One region of the Marinicauda sp. Alg238-R41 genome, then DNA from elsewhere that is predicted to be linked to it. Evidence: predicted binding sites of a transcription regulator. Region 1 holds the regulator's gene; the other holds the start of a gene.
The links. Region 1 encodes LexA, which represses DNA repair genes until DNA is damaged. Its sites were predicted from a motif close to ATGTTCCNCTTGTGTTCC; they were not measured.
Positions count from the first base shown of each region.

Region 1 (7,117 bases):
GGCCCCGCTCTCGGCCGGGCTGTTCGGCTATCTCGGCTACGACATGGTGCGCCATGTCGAAACCCTGCCCGGTCACGCCGATCCCGATCCGCTGCAGACGCCCGAAGCCACGCTGATGCGGCCGCGCGTCATGGTCGTGTTCGATGCGCTCGCGCAGGAAATCATGGCCGCCGCGCCGATCCGGCCGCGCGACGGTGTGTCGCCGGAGGAGTCCATCGAGGCGGCGACCCGGCGCATCGAGGCGGTGTTCGACCGTCTGGACTCCCCTTCGCCCGGCCACCGCCAGGGCGAACGCCGCGACGAAGAGCCGAGCGCACAGTCGAACACCTCTGACGCCGCGTTTCACGAGCGCGTCCAGCGTGCGCGCGACTACATCCGCGCCGGGGATATCTTCCAGGTCGTTCCCAGCCAGCGCTTCTCGGCGCCATACACCCTGCCGCCCTTTGCGCTCTACCGGTCGCTGCGCCGGACCAACCCCTCCCCGTTTCTCTACTACTTCGATCTGGGTAATTTCCAGATCGTGGGGTCCAGCCCGGAAATCCTGGTCCGGCTGCGCGACGGGATCGTCACGATGCGCCCGATCGCCGGGACGCGTCCGCGCGGTTCGACGCCGGAGAGCGATGCGCGCTACGAGCGCGACCTGCTCGCCGACCCCAAGGAGCGGGCCGAACATCTGATGCTGTTGGATCTCGGGAGAAATGACGTGGGCCGCGTCTGCCTTCCTGGTTCGGTAACGGTTACCGACAGGGAGATAATCGAGAGATACAGTCAGGTCATGCACCTGGTTTCCAATGTCGAAGGCCGTTTGGCCGACGGCGAGGATGCGGTTTCAGCCCTCTTTGCCGGCTTCCCCGCAGGTACGGTTTCTGGCGCCCCCAAGGTCCGGGCGATGGAAATCATTGATGAACTGGAGCCCCACCGCCGCGGCATTTATGCCGGCGCAGTGGGGTATTTCGGCGCGGGCGGCGGTCTCGACACCTGCATTGCCCTGCGGACGGCCATCGTGAAGAACGGCCAGATGCATGTGCAGGCAGGCGGCGGCGTCGTGCTGGATTCCGATCCCGAACTCGAGCGTCAGGAATCGGTCAACAAGGCCCGTGCCCTGTTCCGGGCCGCTGCGGAAGCCTGGCGCTTCGCCTAGCTTTCCCGAGCGGCGAGATCTCGGATGGTCACCAGTTGAACACCTTCACGGGCGGCGCGGGCGCCCAGCCCTTCCAGCGCAGCAAGGGTCACGCTGTGCGGATGGCCGATGGCAATCGCCGATCCGGTCTCGCGCGCACGGGAAAGCGCGTCCGAAAGCGCTGAATCGATTGCTTCTTCGTCGATCTCATGGTCGAGAAAGACATCGCGGCGATAGGCCCTCAGCCCGGCTTGCGCAGCCCGGTCGCCGGCCACGCTTTCACTGCTGGTGAGCGAGTCCACAAAAACCAGACCCTGCCCCGAAAGCGGCGCGAAGAGCGCATCCATGGCCGCAGCGTCCGAGGTCAGCCGGCTGCCCATATGGTTATTGAATCCGGTTGCGCCCGGCACGCGGGCCAGCGCCCAGCGGACCCGTTCGCCGATCTGCTCGGCTGTCAGATGGCGCGCCAGCGCATGCGGCCCAGGATCGTCCAGACCAACCGGCTCCATGGGCAGATGAAGGAAAACATCCTTTCCCGCCGCCCGAGCCGCCAATGCCAGCTCCGGGGTCGCGTCTGCATAGGGCAGGAAGGCGAGTGTCAGTGGGATATCAAGCGCCAGCAGGCGTTCGGTCGCCATGCGGTCGAGCCCCACATCGTCGATGATGATGGCGAGTGTCGGAGTCTGAAGGAACGCATCCCCGGCATCCTGAACTGTCGTCACAGTTCCATCGAAACTCGAAGTATATTCGGTAGGTATCGGTACTATTTCGTGATTAGCAATTCGCGCGACTGAGCTTGTCGCCGTTTGCGCATCACCAGACACAGCAAGGCCGCCCAGGCTGTCTTCTAGCCGCATGACCGCGCCCTCCGCGCCGGCCTGGAAGGCCAGGCCGGAACAGATCAGGAGGCCCGCGGCGATTGCCGCGCCCAGATGTGGCGCAAAGGCAGCGGTCTGAGTCATGAACGCTGCATAGCGTGAGTCGGCCAGCTTGGCGCGGGGCGGCGCCTCGCCTAACTTCGCCCCTCGTTCACTGGAAGGGTCGGCCACGTCTCATGCTCCTGCTCATCGACAATTACGACAGCTTCACCTTCAACCTGGTCCATTATTTCCAGCAGTTGGGAAGCCAGGTGCGGGTGGTTCGTAATGACGCGATCAGCGTTAACGAGGCCTTTGCCATGTCGCCGTCCGCGGTGGTGATCTCGCCGGGTCCCTGCGATCCTGACCGCGCCGGGATCTGCCTCGATCTGATCCGCAACGCCTCGGAAACACTTCCAATATTCGGTGTGTGCCTCGGCCATCAGGCGATCGGGCAGGTCTTTGGCGGCAAGGTCGTCCAGGCGCGTGAAATCATGCACGGCAAGACCAGCGAAATCGAGCACGAGGGTGCCGGCGTGTTCCATGAACTGCCTCGTCCGCTCCTGGGCACGCGCTACCACTCTCTCGCAGTCGAGCTGTCAGCCGACAGTCCGCTCAAGGTGACCGCGCGTACGGCCGACGGCGAGATCATGGGGCTGTCTCACCCGACGCGGCCGATCCACGGGGTTCAATTCCATCCCGAGAGCATCGCCTCGCAGAGCGGTCACCAGATTCTGGCCAATTTCCTGACGCTTGCCGGGCTGCCGGCTGCCATTCCGGCATGAGCCGGCTGTCTCCCGCCATACAGGCCCTGGCCGCCGGCCGCGCGCCGGACCGGTCTGCCCTGGAGGCAGCCTTCAATGCTCTGATGGACGGTGAGGCCGATCCGGTCGAGATAGGCGGTTTGCTGATCGGGCTTGCTGCCGTCGGAGAGACACCCGAAGCCCTGATCGTCGGCGCCGAGGCTATGCGGTCACGCATGACGCCGGTGCACGCGCCTGAAGACGCCATCGACACCTGCGGAACGGGCGGCGATGCGCGCGGCACCTGGAATATCTCGACTGCGGCCGCCCTTGTCGCAGCCGGCGCTGGCGCCACCGTCGCCAAGCACGGCAACAAGGCGGCATCCTCCAAATCCGGCTCGGCGGAGGTCCTCGAAGCTATCGGCGTGAATATCTTCGCCTCGGTGCCATCGGTGGAGAAGGCCCTGCGCGAGGCCCGTGTCGGTTTCCTCTTCGCGCAGGCCCATCACGGTGCCGTGCGCCATGTCGGACCGGCCCGCAAGACACTTGCAGTACGTACGATTTTCAATCTGCTGGGTCCGTTGTCCAATCCGGCCGGCGCGAGGCGTCAACTTCTCGGGGTTTTCGATGAACGCTGGCTGGAGCCCATGGCCGAAGCTCTACGCGGACTCGGCGCCGAGCGTGCCTGGATCGTGCACGGCAGTGACGGGCTCGACGAATTGACCACAACAGGTGAGAGCCTTGTGGCCGAACTCACGCCGACAGGGCAGATACGCCGGTTCACAGTGACCCCTGAGGATGCCGGTCTGAGACGGGCCTCGCTCGATGAGCTCAAAGGCGGCGATCCTCAGCACAATGCCCAGGCGCTGCGCCGTCTGCTCGATGGCGAGACCGGGGCCTATCGCGATATCGTGCTGCTGAACGCGGCGGCTGCGCTGATCCTCGCCGGAAAAGCAGAGAACCTGGCCGAGGGAGCTGCGCTCGCTGCGCGCTCGATCGATGAGGGCCAAGCGAGAGGCGCTCTGCAGACGCTAAGTGATGTGACTCACGAGGAAACCCGATGAGCGATGTGCTGACCCGAATTGAAGCGTACAAGCGCGAGGATGTCCGCAACCGCGAGACTGACCGGCCGTTTGAGGCCGTCTGCGTCGCTGCAGAGCTGGCGCCGCCGGTTCGCGGCTTCGCCTCGGCGCTTGAATTGGCCTCTCGCAATGGCCGCCCGTCGCTGATTGCCGAGGTCAAGAAAGCAAGCCCATCCAAGGGTTTGATCCGCGAGGACTTCGATCCGCCCGCACTTGCCAGAGCCTATCAGGCCGGCGGTGCGACCTGTCTCTCTGTGCTGACGGATACGCCCAGCTTCCAGGGCGAGGATGCCTACCTCCAGGCCGCGCGAGACGCTGTCTCCCTGCCGGTCCTGCGCAAGGACTTCATGTACACGCGCTGGCAGATTGCCGAATCGCGCGCACTCGGCGCCGATTGCATTCTCGTCATCCTGTCCGCGGTCGACGATGACACGGCGCGCACCCTTATGGATGAGGCCGCCAGATGGGGCATGGACGCGCTTGTCGAGGTTCACGACCGCGCGGAAATGGAACGCGCCAATCAGCTCGGCGCCACTCTGGTGGGCGTGAACAACCGCAATCTGCGCACCTTCGAGACGCGTCTGGAGACATTCGAATCGCTCGCGCCGCACGCGCCGACGCAGGCCCTCTTGGTGGCCGAGAGCGGCATCTTCACGCCGGACGATGTCTCGCGGGTCGCCTCGGCCGGGGCGCGGGCGCTTCTGGTCGGTGAAAGCCTTATGCGGCAGGACGACGTCACCCAAGCGACTCGCCAGCTCCTCGGCTAGCCCTCCGCGTCCGCCACGCGGCTTGACGCCTGCATGGAACAGGCATAGAACATTCGGCATAACTTCCGCTTTTGTTCCAGCCGCAGGGGGACGTCCATGCTCACCAAGAAGCAGCACGAGCTTTTGGTTTTCATCCATAAGCGTTTGAGCCGCGATGGTGTCTCGCCCTCGTTCGACGAAATGAAGGAAGCCCTTAATCTGGCTTCGAAATCCGGCGTTCACCGCCTGGTGAGCGCGCTGGAGGAGCGCGGCTTCATTCGTCGGCTCCCCCACCGTGCGCGCGCCCTCGAAGTTCTCAAAATGCCGGAAATGACCGGGTCCCGTCCCGACACTGCACCCGGCAACGTCGTTCAGGCCGATTTCGGACGATCGGACCGCGGCAGTCAGACCTCGGAAGTCCCCGTTCTGGGACGTATTGCGGCTGGTGTGCCGATCGAAGCGATTCAACACGAAACCGATCGCCTCCCCGTCCCTCCCGACATGCTTTCGGGAGGCGAGCACTTCGCGCTTGAGGTCAGCGGCGATTCGATGATCGACGCCGGCATTCTCGACGGCGATGTCGTGGTGATCCGGCGGTGCGATACCGCCGGCAGCGGCGAGATCGTCGTGGCGCTAGTGGACGATCAGGAAGCAACGCTCAAACGCCTTCGCAAGAAGGGCAATTCCATTGCGCTTGAGGCGGCGAACCCGGCTTATGAAACGCGTATTTTCGGTCCGGACCGCGTTCGCGTGCAGGGCCGGCTCGTCGGCTTGATCCGTCGTTATCACTAGAGCCTTGAATGCCAGGCGCTCGGGCCGGGAGGCTAGCCGTCCGGCCGCGGCGTCCAGGGACGTAAGCCCCGCGCCGTATTCGCACCCTGAAAGCGGATGACCTGACCGTCACGGATCCAGAATTCGGTCGAGCCCAGGCGCGAGCGTTCGCGGCTGTCGAAAACGAACGCCGCGCAACGCCGCGTCAGCCACGGTGAGACGGTCACATCGATCACGATGATATCGGCGCGCGCGCAATCGTCTTCCAGCGCCTGTGCACTGTTCGGAAAGGCCAGGACCAGCCCATCCACGGTCTGGCCCGTGCAGCCAAGAGCGTCACAGCGCAAATCCGCTCCCGCCGGCGCGGTATTGGTTTCGCCGACACGCTGAAGAAACACGCGCGCATCGAACCGCCCTCGCCGCCGGTCATTGGTCTGCCATTGCCTGTCCTCGCCCTCGGCGTCGGGGTTTTCCGGCGCGTAGCGCGCGATTGCCGCGCCGCTTTCCGTGATCAGCATGTCGGGTGCCGTTGCACTGCTCCAGACCGAGAATCCGGCCGCGATCAGCACAGCACCCGCAGGACGAACCGCGCCACGGCCTATGGTCAGCAGCGCGAACCCGAGACCGTAGAGCGCCACCGTCAAGCCAGGCGCCGCGCTGACCGCGATAGCGGCCCCCTCGCGCGTCGCAGCGGCGTTGGCCACCCACATCACGACGCGGAGTCCGGCGTCCATCAGTGCAAGCGGCCCGGCTTCCAGTCCGACCGGCATCAGCAAGAGCGACGCCACGCCCCAGGGCATCACCCAGAAGGTGAAGACCGGCATCGCGGCCAGATTGGCCAGGAAGCCGTATGCCGCCAGGCGTTGGAAGTGGAAGGCCGCGAAGGCGCCGGTCGCCATGCCGGCGACCAGGGATGTGGCGGCAAGTCCCGCAAATCCGTTCCAGGCGCGCGCTACCCAGCCGGGTGGCTGCATCGGCGCCCGGCGCAGCCGCGTCCACAAATCGAAGACCGCGATCAAGGCCGCCACCGCAGCGAAACTCATCTGGAAACCCGGTTCGATCACGCTTTCCGGTGCCATCACCAAGATAATGAGCGCCGCGAGGGAAAGGGACCGGAAGGAAAAGGCGCGCCGGTCGAGCATGACGCCGAACAGAACCACGGCGGTCATGATGAAGGCCCGCTGTGTGGAAACCGATGCGCCCGAAACGACGAGGTAGGCGAGCGCGGCTGTGAGCGCGATCAGCGCCGCGGGTTTGCGTGGATCGTAGGCTCTGGCAAACGGCACGATGGCTGCGAAAGCGAACCGCGCGGCAAAATAGATCCCGCCGGCCACCAACGCCATGTGCAGTCCCGAAATGGCGAGGATATGTCCAAGGCCTGACACCCGTAGGGCATCTGCCTGGGCCTGGGAGACGCCGGACCTGTCTCCGGTGAGGAGCGCTGCCGCCAGGCCGCCTGTGTCCTCGCCGCCCATATCACGGATGCGCTCGGCGAGGCGCCAGCGCCATCGCACGAAATCGCGCACAGCCCGGTCGCTCGTCTCGCCCGACAGGATCGCTTCAGGTGGAGCAATCGCAAACCCTGTAAGGCCGATCGCGTCGAACCAGGCGGCACGAGCCGGATCGTAACCGCCCGGGGCGGCCGGGCCTCCCGGTGGAGCCAGCACGGCATTGACGCGGACCAAGTCACCGGGTTCCAGCTCCCCCAGCCGGGTCCGGATGCGAACCCGGTGGGGCGGCGTCTCGCTGCCCTCCATGTCGGTGACGCGAAGAATGAGCCGCTCGCGTGTGCCCGATC
Region 1 is NZ_CAMZOJ010000003.1:250,597-257,713, reverse strand. Features, by position in the region: gene trpE (anthranilate synthase component I) at 1-1,141, shown strand, start outside; gene PGP17_RS13200 (divergent polysaccharide deacetylase family protein) at 1,138-2,082, opposite strand; gene PGP17_RS13195 (anthranilate synthase component II) at 2,175-2,762, shown strand; gene trpD (anthranilate phosphoribosyltransferase) at 2,759-3,784, shown strand; gene trpC (indole-3-glycerol phosphate synthase TrpC) at 3,781-4,569, shown strand; gene lexA (transcriptional repressor LexA) at 4,666-5,340, shown strand; gene PGP17_RS13175 (ComEC/Rec2 family competence protein) at 5,373-7,117, opposite strand, start outside.

Region 2 (7,117 bases), on a different contig from region 1:
CGACCTCGCCTCCCATCGCTTCGGACAGGCGCTTGACCATGGCCAGACCCAGACCGGCACCGGGCGCATGGCTGCGTTCGGCGGCCCCCCGTTCGAACTGTTCGAACAGGGTGTTGCGGTCCTCGTCCGCTATGCCCGGACCGGTGTCCGTAACCGACAGGCGGACCATGTCCCCGGCGCGCTCCGCGCGGATCAGTATGCCTCCGGTTTCGGTGAATTTTACGGCATTGCCGGCCAGATTGAAGAGGACTTGTCTAAGCCGGGCCGGGTCAGCTTTCAGCCGGGCCGGAACGTCGGGATCGATCGCGTGCGCCAGGCTCAGATCCTTCTCCGCGGCCCGGGTGGCGAGGACCTCTCCCAGATCTTCGATCAGGCCACGCAGATCGACGGGCTCCTGGCGCAGCTCCAGCCGGCCCGCTTCAAGTCTCGACAGGTCGAGAATGTCGTCGATGAGGGAGAGGGCGTGTTCGGCGCTGGACGTCACGGCATCCAGATAGGCGGCCTGGTCCGGCTGGAGGCGCGTATCGCGCAGCAGGCGGGCCGCACCGAGCGCGCCGGATAGGGGGGTGCGCAATTCATGGGTGATCGCGGCAAAAAAGACTGACTTTCCGCGTGCCGCTTCGCTGAGCGCGGCGCGCGCGCGGCGCTCCTGCGTCACATCGCGGCCCACAGAGACGGTACCGCCGCCTTCCAGCGCCGTTTCCGTCCATTCGATCCAGGCCTCTCCCCGCCGGGTCGCCATGGCGACATCGTAGCGGCGCGATTCCCCCGGCTTCTGCGATCCCAGGGCCGATGCGAACCAGCGTCCGGTCCAGTCCGCCCTAGCGCCGCCGAAAGCCTCGAGGAAAGCCTGGTTGACCTCGGTCAGCCGGCCGGAGCAGTCGCGCACCATGACCAGCTCGCCCATTGAATCGAAGATGGCGCGCAGATTCGTCCCGGCCGCTACGGCAGGCGGCTCGGAATCCGGCGCGCAATGAGAGGGGCGATCGCGGGTCATGGATGAGCTTTTAGCGCGTGCCGCGTTAAGGAATCTTGGATGAGGTCGGGCGCCGGTCCGGAGGTGCGCGCCTTGACGGGTCGGGTCACTCCGACATGATGCCGGCCCAAAGACCACCGCTCACACGATCCCGGGGACGATTCATATGATCCGCATTGCCGCCTCGCTTGGCTTGCTTGTCGCCATGCCCGCTCTCGCTCAGGAGGAGGCTCCGGCCCCGGGCGAGGTGATGGCGATCTACGATATTGTCGATTCGGTTTCGGCCGGGCGGATAGAAGCCGACATCCGCACGCTTGTGGATTTCGGGACCCGGCACACCGCATCCCAGACGGAGTCCGCGACACGCGGTATCGGGGCTGCCCGGCGCTGGATTCATGACGAGTTCGAGCGCATCTCTGCCGAATGCGGCGGCTGCCTGGAAGTCGTCTACGTGTCCGACACGATTTCGGGTGAAACGCGCCTTCCCGAACCGGTCGAAGTCGTGTCGGTTCTGGCCATCCAGCGCGGCACACTCGATCCGGACCGCGTGGTCATGATGAGCGGGGACATCGACAGCCGCGTCAGCGATGTCATGGACGCCGAGTCGGATTCGCCCGGCGCCAACGACAACGCATCCGGCGTGGCGGGGGCGATCGAGGCCGCGCGCGTGCTCAGCCAGCATGAATTTGCCGGCACCATCGTCTACGCCGCGCTGGCCGGGGAAGAGCAGGGCCTGTTCGGCGGCGAGATCGTGGCCGACTGGGCGCTCGAGCAGGGCTGGCGCATCAAGGCGGTGCTTAATAACGACATGATCGGCAATATCGCCGGCATTGACGGCGTGATCGACAACTCCACCATCCGCGTCTTCTCCGAGGGCACACGCGCAGCGGAGACCGAGGACGAAGCCCGCCGGCGCCGCTTCACCGGCGGCGAAGTGGATTCCCCATCGCGCAACCTCGCCCGTTATATCGACCGTGTCGCCGACCAGTATGTGCGCAATCTCGATGTCATGATGGTCTACCGCCTCGACCGGTTCGGCCGCGGCGGCCACCACCGTCCCTTCAACGCCGTGGGTATTCCCGGTGTCCGCCTGATGGAGACCCACGAGCATTACGACCGGCAGCATCAGGACCTGCGCAATGAGGAGGGTCGGCACTACGGCGATACGATCGACTTCGTGGACTTCGACTACGCCGCCAAGGCCACCGCGCTCAACGCGGCCACGCTCGCCCTGCTCGCCGGCGCACCGCCCATACCGGCCAATGTGCAGGTTGAGGGCGCGGTCAGCCCGGACACGACGTTGAGCTGGGACCTGCCGGAGGGCGAAGCCGCGGCCAATCTGGCCGGCTACCGGGTCCACTGGCGCCTGACGGACGAGCCGCAATGGACCCATAGCCGGTGGGTCGGCCGCACCTCCAGCTACACGCTGGAGAATGTCGTCATCGACAATTATTTCTTCGGCGTTTCGGCCGTCGCCGAAGACGGGTCGCAGACCCCGGTCGTCTTCCCCGGCGCCGCCGGCAGCTTCGGGGGCTATTGACCCATTCGTCCGCCGGACCGGCCGGACCGCACGGTCTGCACGCTAGAAGCCCGCGGACGCCCGTGTCGCCGGGCGGGAAATCGCTTGGCCGGGCGGCTTCGCGCGCCGCGCGCTGAGCGCTTCGGCGACATGGATGCGGCGTACGCCATCCGCGCCATCGAGATCGGCGATGGTCCGGGCGGTCCGTAGAATGCGGTGATAGCTGCGCGCCGTCAGGCCCATCGCTTCGGCGGCCTGGCCCAGCAGCGCGGCGCCGGGCGCGTCGGGCGCGCAGACCTGGTCCAGACGGTCGCCGCCCAGATGGGCGTTCAGGCTGCCCCGTGCCATCTGGATATCGCGCGCTTGCGCAACGCGTGCCGCGCATTCTGCCGTGCCCTCGGCGGGCCGGGGCAAGGCGAGGTCGGCTGGCGTGACCGGCGGGACGTCGATCTGCAGATCGATCCGGTCGATCATCGGGCCGGACACCCGGGCCTGATAGGATTGCGCGCATTTGGGTCCGCGGGCGCACGCCTGTCCATTCTCCCCGCCCCACCCGCACCGGCAGGGATTCATTGCGGCGATGAGCTGGAAGCGCGCCGGAAAGCAGACGCGCGAGTTCGCACGCACAATGGCGATTTCGCCGGTTTCCAGAGGCTCCCGAAGCGAGTCCAGCACCTGGGGATGGAATTCGGGAAGCTCGTCGAGAAACAGAACCCCATGATGGGCCAGCGAGGCTTCGCCGGGCCGGACCCGGCTTCCGCCGCCGACCATGGCCGCCATCGAGGCGGAGTGATGCGGGCTGCGGAAGGGGCGTGTCCGGCTGAGCTCGCCGCGGTCGAGCATGCCGGCCACAGACTGGATCATCGAGACCTGGAGCAATTCTTCGGCTGTGAGCGGCGGCAGCAGGCCGGGCGCGCGCGAGGCCAGCATCGACTTTCCCGAGCCGGGCGGGCCGACCATGAGCAGATTATGGCCCCCGGCCATCGCCACTTCGAGCGCGCGCTTGGCGGTCTCCTGTCCGCGCACATCGCGTAAATCCTTCACGCCCGGACCATCGACCAGATCGCCGGGCGCGGGGCGGGAGAGCACCTGATTGCCCTTGAAATGATTGACGAGCTGGATCAGCGAGCGCGGCGCGAGTATGGGCAGATCGCCGCCCGCCCACGCCGCTTCCGGCCCGCTGGCCTGGGCGCAGATGAATCCGCAGTCGCGTTCGCTGGCCAGCATCGCCGCGGGCAGGGCGCCGGGGCTTGGCGCGATCGATCCGTCAAGCCCGAGCTCGCCCATGGCGAGATATTCCTGGCCCGCTTCGGGCGGCAGGACTCCAATCGCCACCATCAGCCCGATCGCGACGGGCAGATCGTAATGCGCGCCCTCCTTGGGCCGGTCGGCAGGCGCCAGGTTGACGATGACCCGCTGGCTGGGCAGCGCAAGGCCGATGGCGGCGAACGCGGCGCGGACCCGCTCCCGGCTTTCCGCCACTGCCTTGTCGGCGAGGCCGACAATGTTGAAAGCCGGCAAACCGCCGGCAATTTGGACCTGCACATCAATCCAGCGCGCTTCGGCGCCCTCAAACGAGGCTGAAGACGTCCGCGCTGTCATGGCCTTGCTCCGCTAAACGCAGTTGATGAACGAGCTCGAAGAGCCCCCAAGTTGTCGAATGTTTTCCACAAGATGAGAGCAACACCCGATCAAAACAGGAACATTATACGAACGGACAGGGATTTGAAGTCAAGAAACTTCTTTTAGAAATCGACAAGCTGTTGATAAGTGCAGGTTTAGAACCTGCTTCAGGCCGAGGCGGGTTAACGGTCAGTCCGCCGGATCGAGGTCGCAGAGTTCGGCGCGGCGCGCTCCCCGCGGCCCGAGTTCGGGCGCTTCGCCGGGCACGCGCATCAGCACAACGACCCGCTCCACCCCGTCAACGAGGGAGGCGTGACGCGAGGCGCGATCGCGTTCTCCTTCACTGCGGGCGAAACCAAGCAAATAGACCGTGCCGTTCTGCGTCTCGATATTCATGTTCACCGCGCGCACATCGGCGTCAGAGACCAGGCGTGCGCGGATCTGCTGCGTGATCCAGGCGTCCCGGGCGACGGCGCCCGCACCCTGGCTCGCGCCGACGACCACCTCGTTGACCACGTCACGCACGCCTGGGGAGGCCCAGGTCACGCATTCGGCATACACCTTGTCCTCGGCCCGGGGCACGCGGCCGGACAGGAGCGCGACGCCTTCGGTCACCTCGAGATCGACGCCGTTCAGGGCATAGCCCTCGGCGCGCAGCATGGTCGACTTGATCTGCGTCGAGGCATTGAAATCGTCGATGCTGCGGCCGACCGAGCGGCCTGGCTGAAGCGCGGCGCAGCCGGCAAGCAGGCTTGCGGTCGCAAGGGTTAGGGCGATGACACGCAGCATTTAAGGCCTCTTCTGTCTTGTCTTCGGGCGGGCCGGGTGCGGCTCTGGGCGCAGCCTTCCCACCCACCGAATCTCGCCTAGCGCTCCAATCGGGCAGAGGTAAGGCAAGCCGCCCGCCCGCAAGTGTAAATCCGCTTCAGGCCAGGCGCATCGCATCGGCGCCCTCTGCTGAAAACGCGCCCTTCAGGTGCCGCGGCCAGCGGCCCGGCACCACCAGCACCACGTCGAAGCGCGGTTGCAGCGCCGCCAGCCCGGTCTGGCGCGCCCGCCAGAGCGCCGCCGCCCGGACCAGACGCGCCGCCTGGCGGGGCGTCACCGCCTCGGCGGCGATGCGGTCGCTTGCGCGCGCCTTGACCTCGATGAAGGCGAGAACAGCGCCCCGGCGTGCGATCAGATCGATCTCCCCGGCCGCCGTGCGCGCCCGCCGCGCCAGGATTCTCCATCCTTTCAGCACAAGGCAGAGCGCCGCCAGCCGTTCGGCATTCCGTCCGCGGCGCTCGGCCCGCTCGCGTGAGTGAGGCCGCGCGCTCAAAACGCCCTGACAGGTTGCGGGCTGACGGGCGCAAGGCTAGCTTGCCGGCGTCGGGGGAAAAGGTTTCGGAGCGTCACCATGATTGCCACAGTCTCGCGCATGCGCGCTGTCTCGCCAAGCCGCTGGATGGCCGGACTGGTTGCGCTCCTCGCGATCGCCGCGTGCTCCACCACGCCGGACGGCCCCCGAGGGCCGGTCTCGCCGCAGCCGTCTTCGCCCGTGATCGGCGAGGCGCCGCCACCGGCGACACTGCCCGTACCGATCGCCGACCCGGCCTTCACGCCGGTGCATATGCGCGGACAGGACGACATCGCGCGCGTCGCGATCCTGCTTCCCTTCTCCGCAGACAATGAGGCGGCCCGGCGCGAGGCGACCAGCATATTGCGCGCCGCCGAGCTCGCTTTGTTCGAACGGGCCGGAGAGAATGTGCTCCTCCTGCCCAAGGATACCGGCGGCACCGCGCAGGGTGCGCGCGAAGCGGCGCGTTCGGCCCTGTCCGATGGCGCGCAGCTCATCCTGGGTCCGCTCTTCTCCCATTCGGTCGAGGCGGTCGGCTCGGTCGCGAGAGAGAGCGGCGTGCCCGTCATCGCCTTCTCCACCGAGTTGTCCGTGGCCGGGGACGGCGTTTATCTGCTCAGCTTCCCGCCCGGCGAGGAAGTCCGCCGCATCGTGAATTACACGGCCGATCTCGGCACGACACGCTATGCGATCATCGGCCCGGCCAACGAGTACGGAACGACGGTCGCCGCCGCCTACCGCGATGCAATCGCCGAGCAGCCGGGCGGCGCGCGCCTGGTGGCCGAGGAAGTCTATTCCGGCGGGGTGCAGGCGATGAATGAAGCCGCGACCCGCCTTGCCCGCCTCGGGGTCGAGCCCCTCGACGCCGAGGAGGCCGCCCAGCGCACCGGGCGCAACTGGGAACCGGACGACAGCGCACCCTTCCAGGTCATCCTGCTGCCGGAAAGCGGGGACCGGCTGCGCACGCTCGCCCCGGTACTGGTCTACCAGGACATCGATCCGCTTCTCATCAAGTTCGTCGGGACCGGCCAGTGGCATGACAGCGCCACGGTGCGCGAACCCGCACTGGCCAATGGCTGGTTTGCCGGACCCGACCCTCAGGCTCGCGCCCGGTTCGAAGCCGCCTTCGAACGCGTGTTCGAGACCACACCCTCCCGCCTGGCCGGTCTCGGCTACGATGCCGGGTCGCTGGCGGCCCTGATGGCCGCCTCGGGCCCGGAGGGCTTCCAGTCCAGCGCCATCGAGAGCGAAGAGGGCTTTCTGGGTGTCGACGGCTTGTTCCGCTTCCGCGAAGACGGAACGATCGAGCGCGGCCTCGCCGTCTACACCGTGCGCAGTGGCGGCTTTGAGGTCCTCGAACCGGCTCCGGCCTATTTCGGCGAGGGACGCGTGCTCGAAGACCCGGCCGGCCCGGCAACCGACATCGACGCCGCCGAGAGCTTCTAGGCCGGCGCCAGCGCCGCCGCGATGCCGTCCGCATAGAGCCGTCCGGCCGGTGTCAGGGTGACCCGCCCGGCGTCGAGCGTGACCAGGCCGTCTTCGGCAAAGCCCTCAGCCGCGCGCCGGTCAATCCCGTGCCCGGTCAGGGCCCGCAACCGGTCCAGGTCCAGGCCCTCTTTCAGACGCAGCCCCATCAGGACGCGTTCCTGCGCGTCCTCAA
Region 2 is NZ_CAMZOJ010000001.1:587,091-594,207, reverse strand. Features, by position in the region: gene PGP17_RS02795 (ATP-binding protein) at 1-997, opposite strand, end outside; gene PGP17_RS02790 (M28 family metallopeptidase) at 1,182-2,516, shown strand; gene PGP17_RS02785 (YifB family Mg chelatase-like AAA ATPase) at 2,559-4,097, opposite strand; gene PGP17_RS02780 (BON domain-containing protein) at 4,308-4,907, opposite strand; gene PGP17_RS02775 (YraN family protein) at 5,044-5,439, opposite strand; gene PGP17_RS02770 (penicillin-binding protein activator) at 5,518-6,903, shown strand; gene hemW (radical SAM family heme chaperone HemW) at 6,900-7,117, opposite strand, start outside.
Region 2: the regulator LexA is predicted to act here: its motif matches at 4,184-4,201, upstream of PGP17_RS02785 (YifB family Mg chelatase-like AAA ATPase).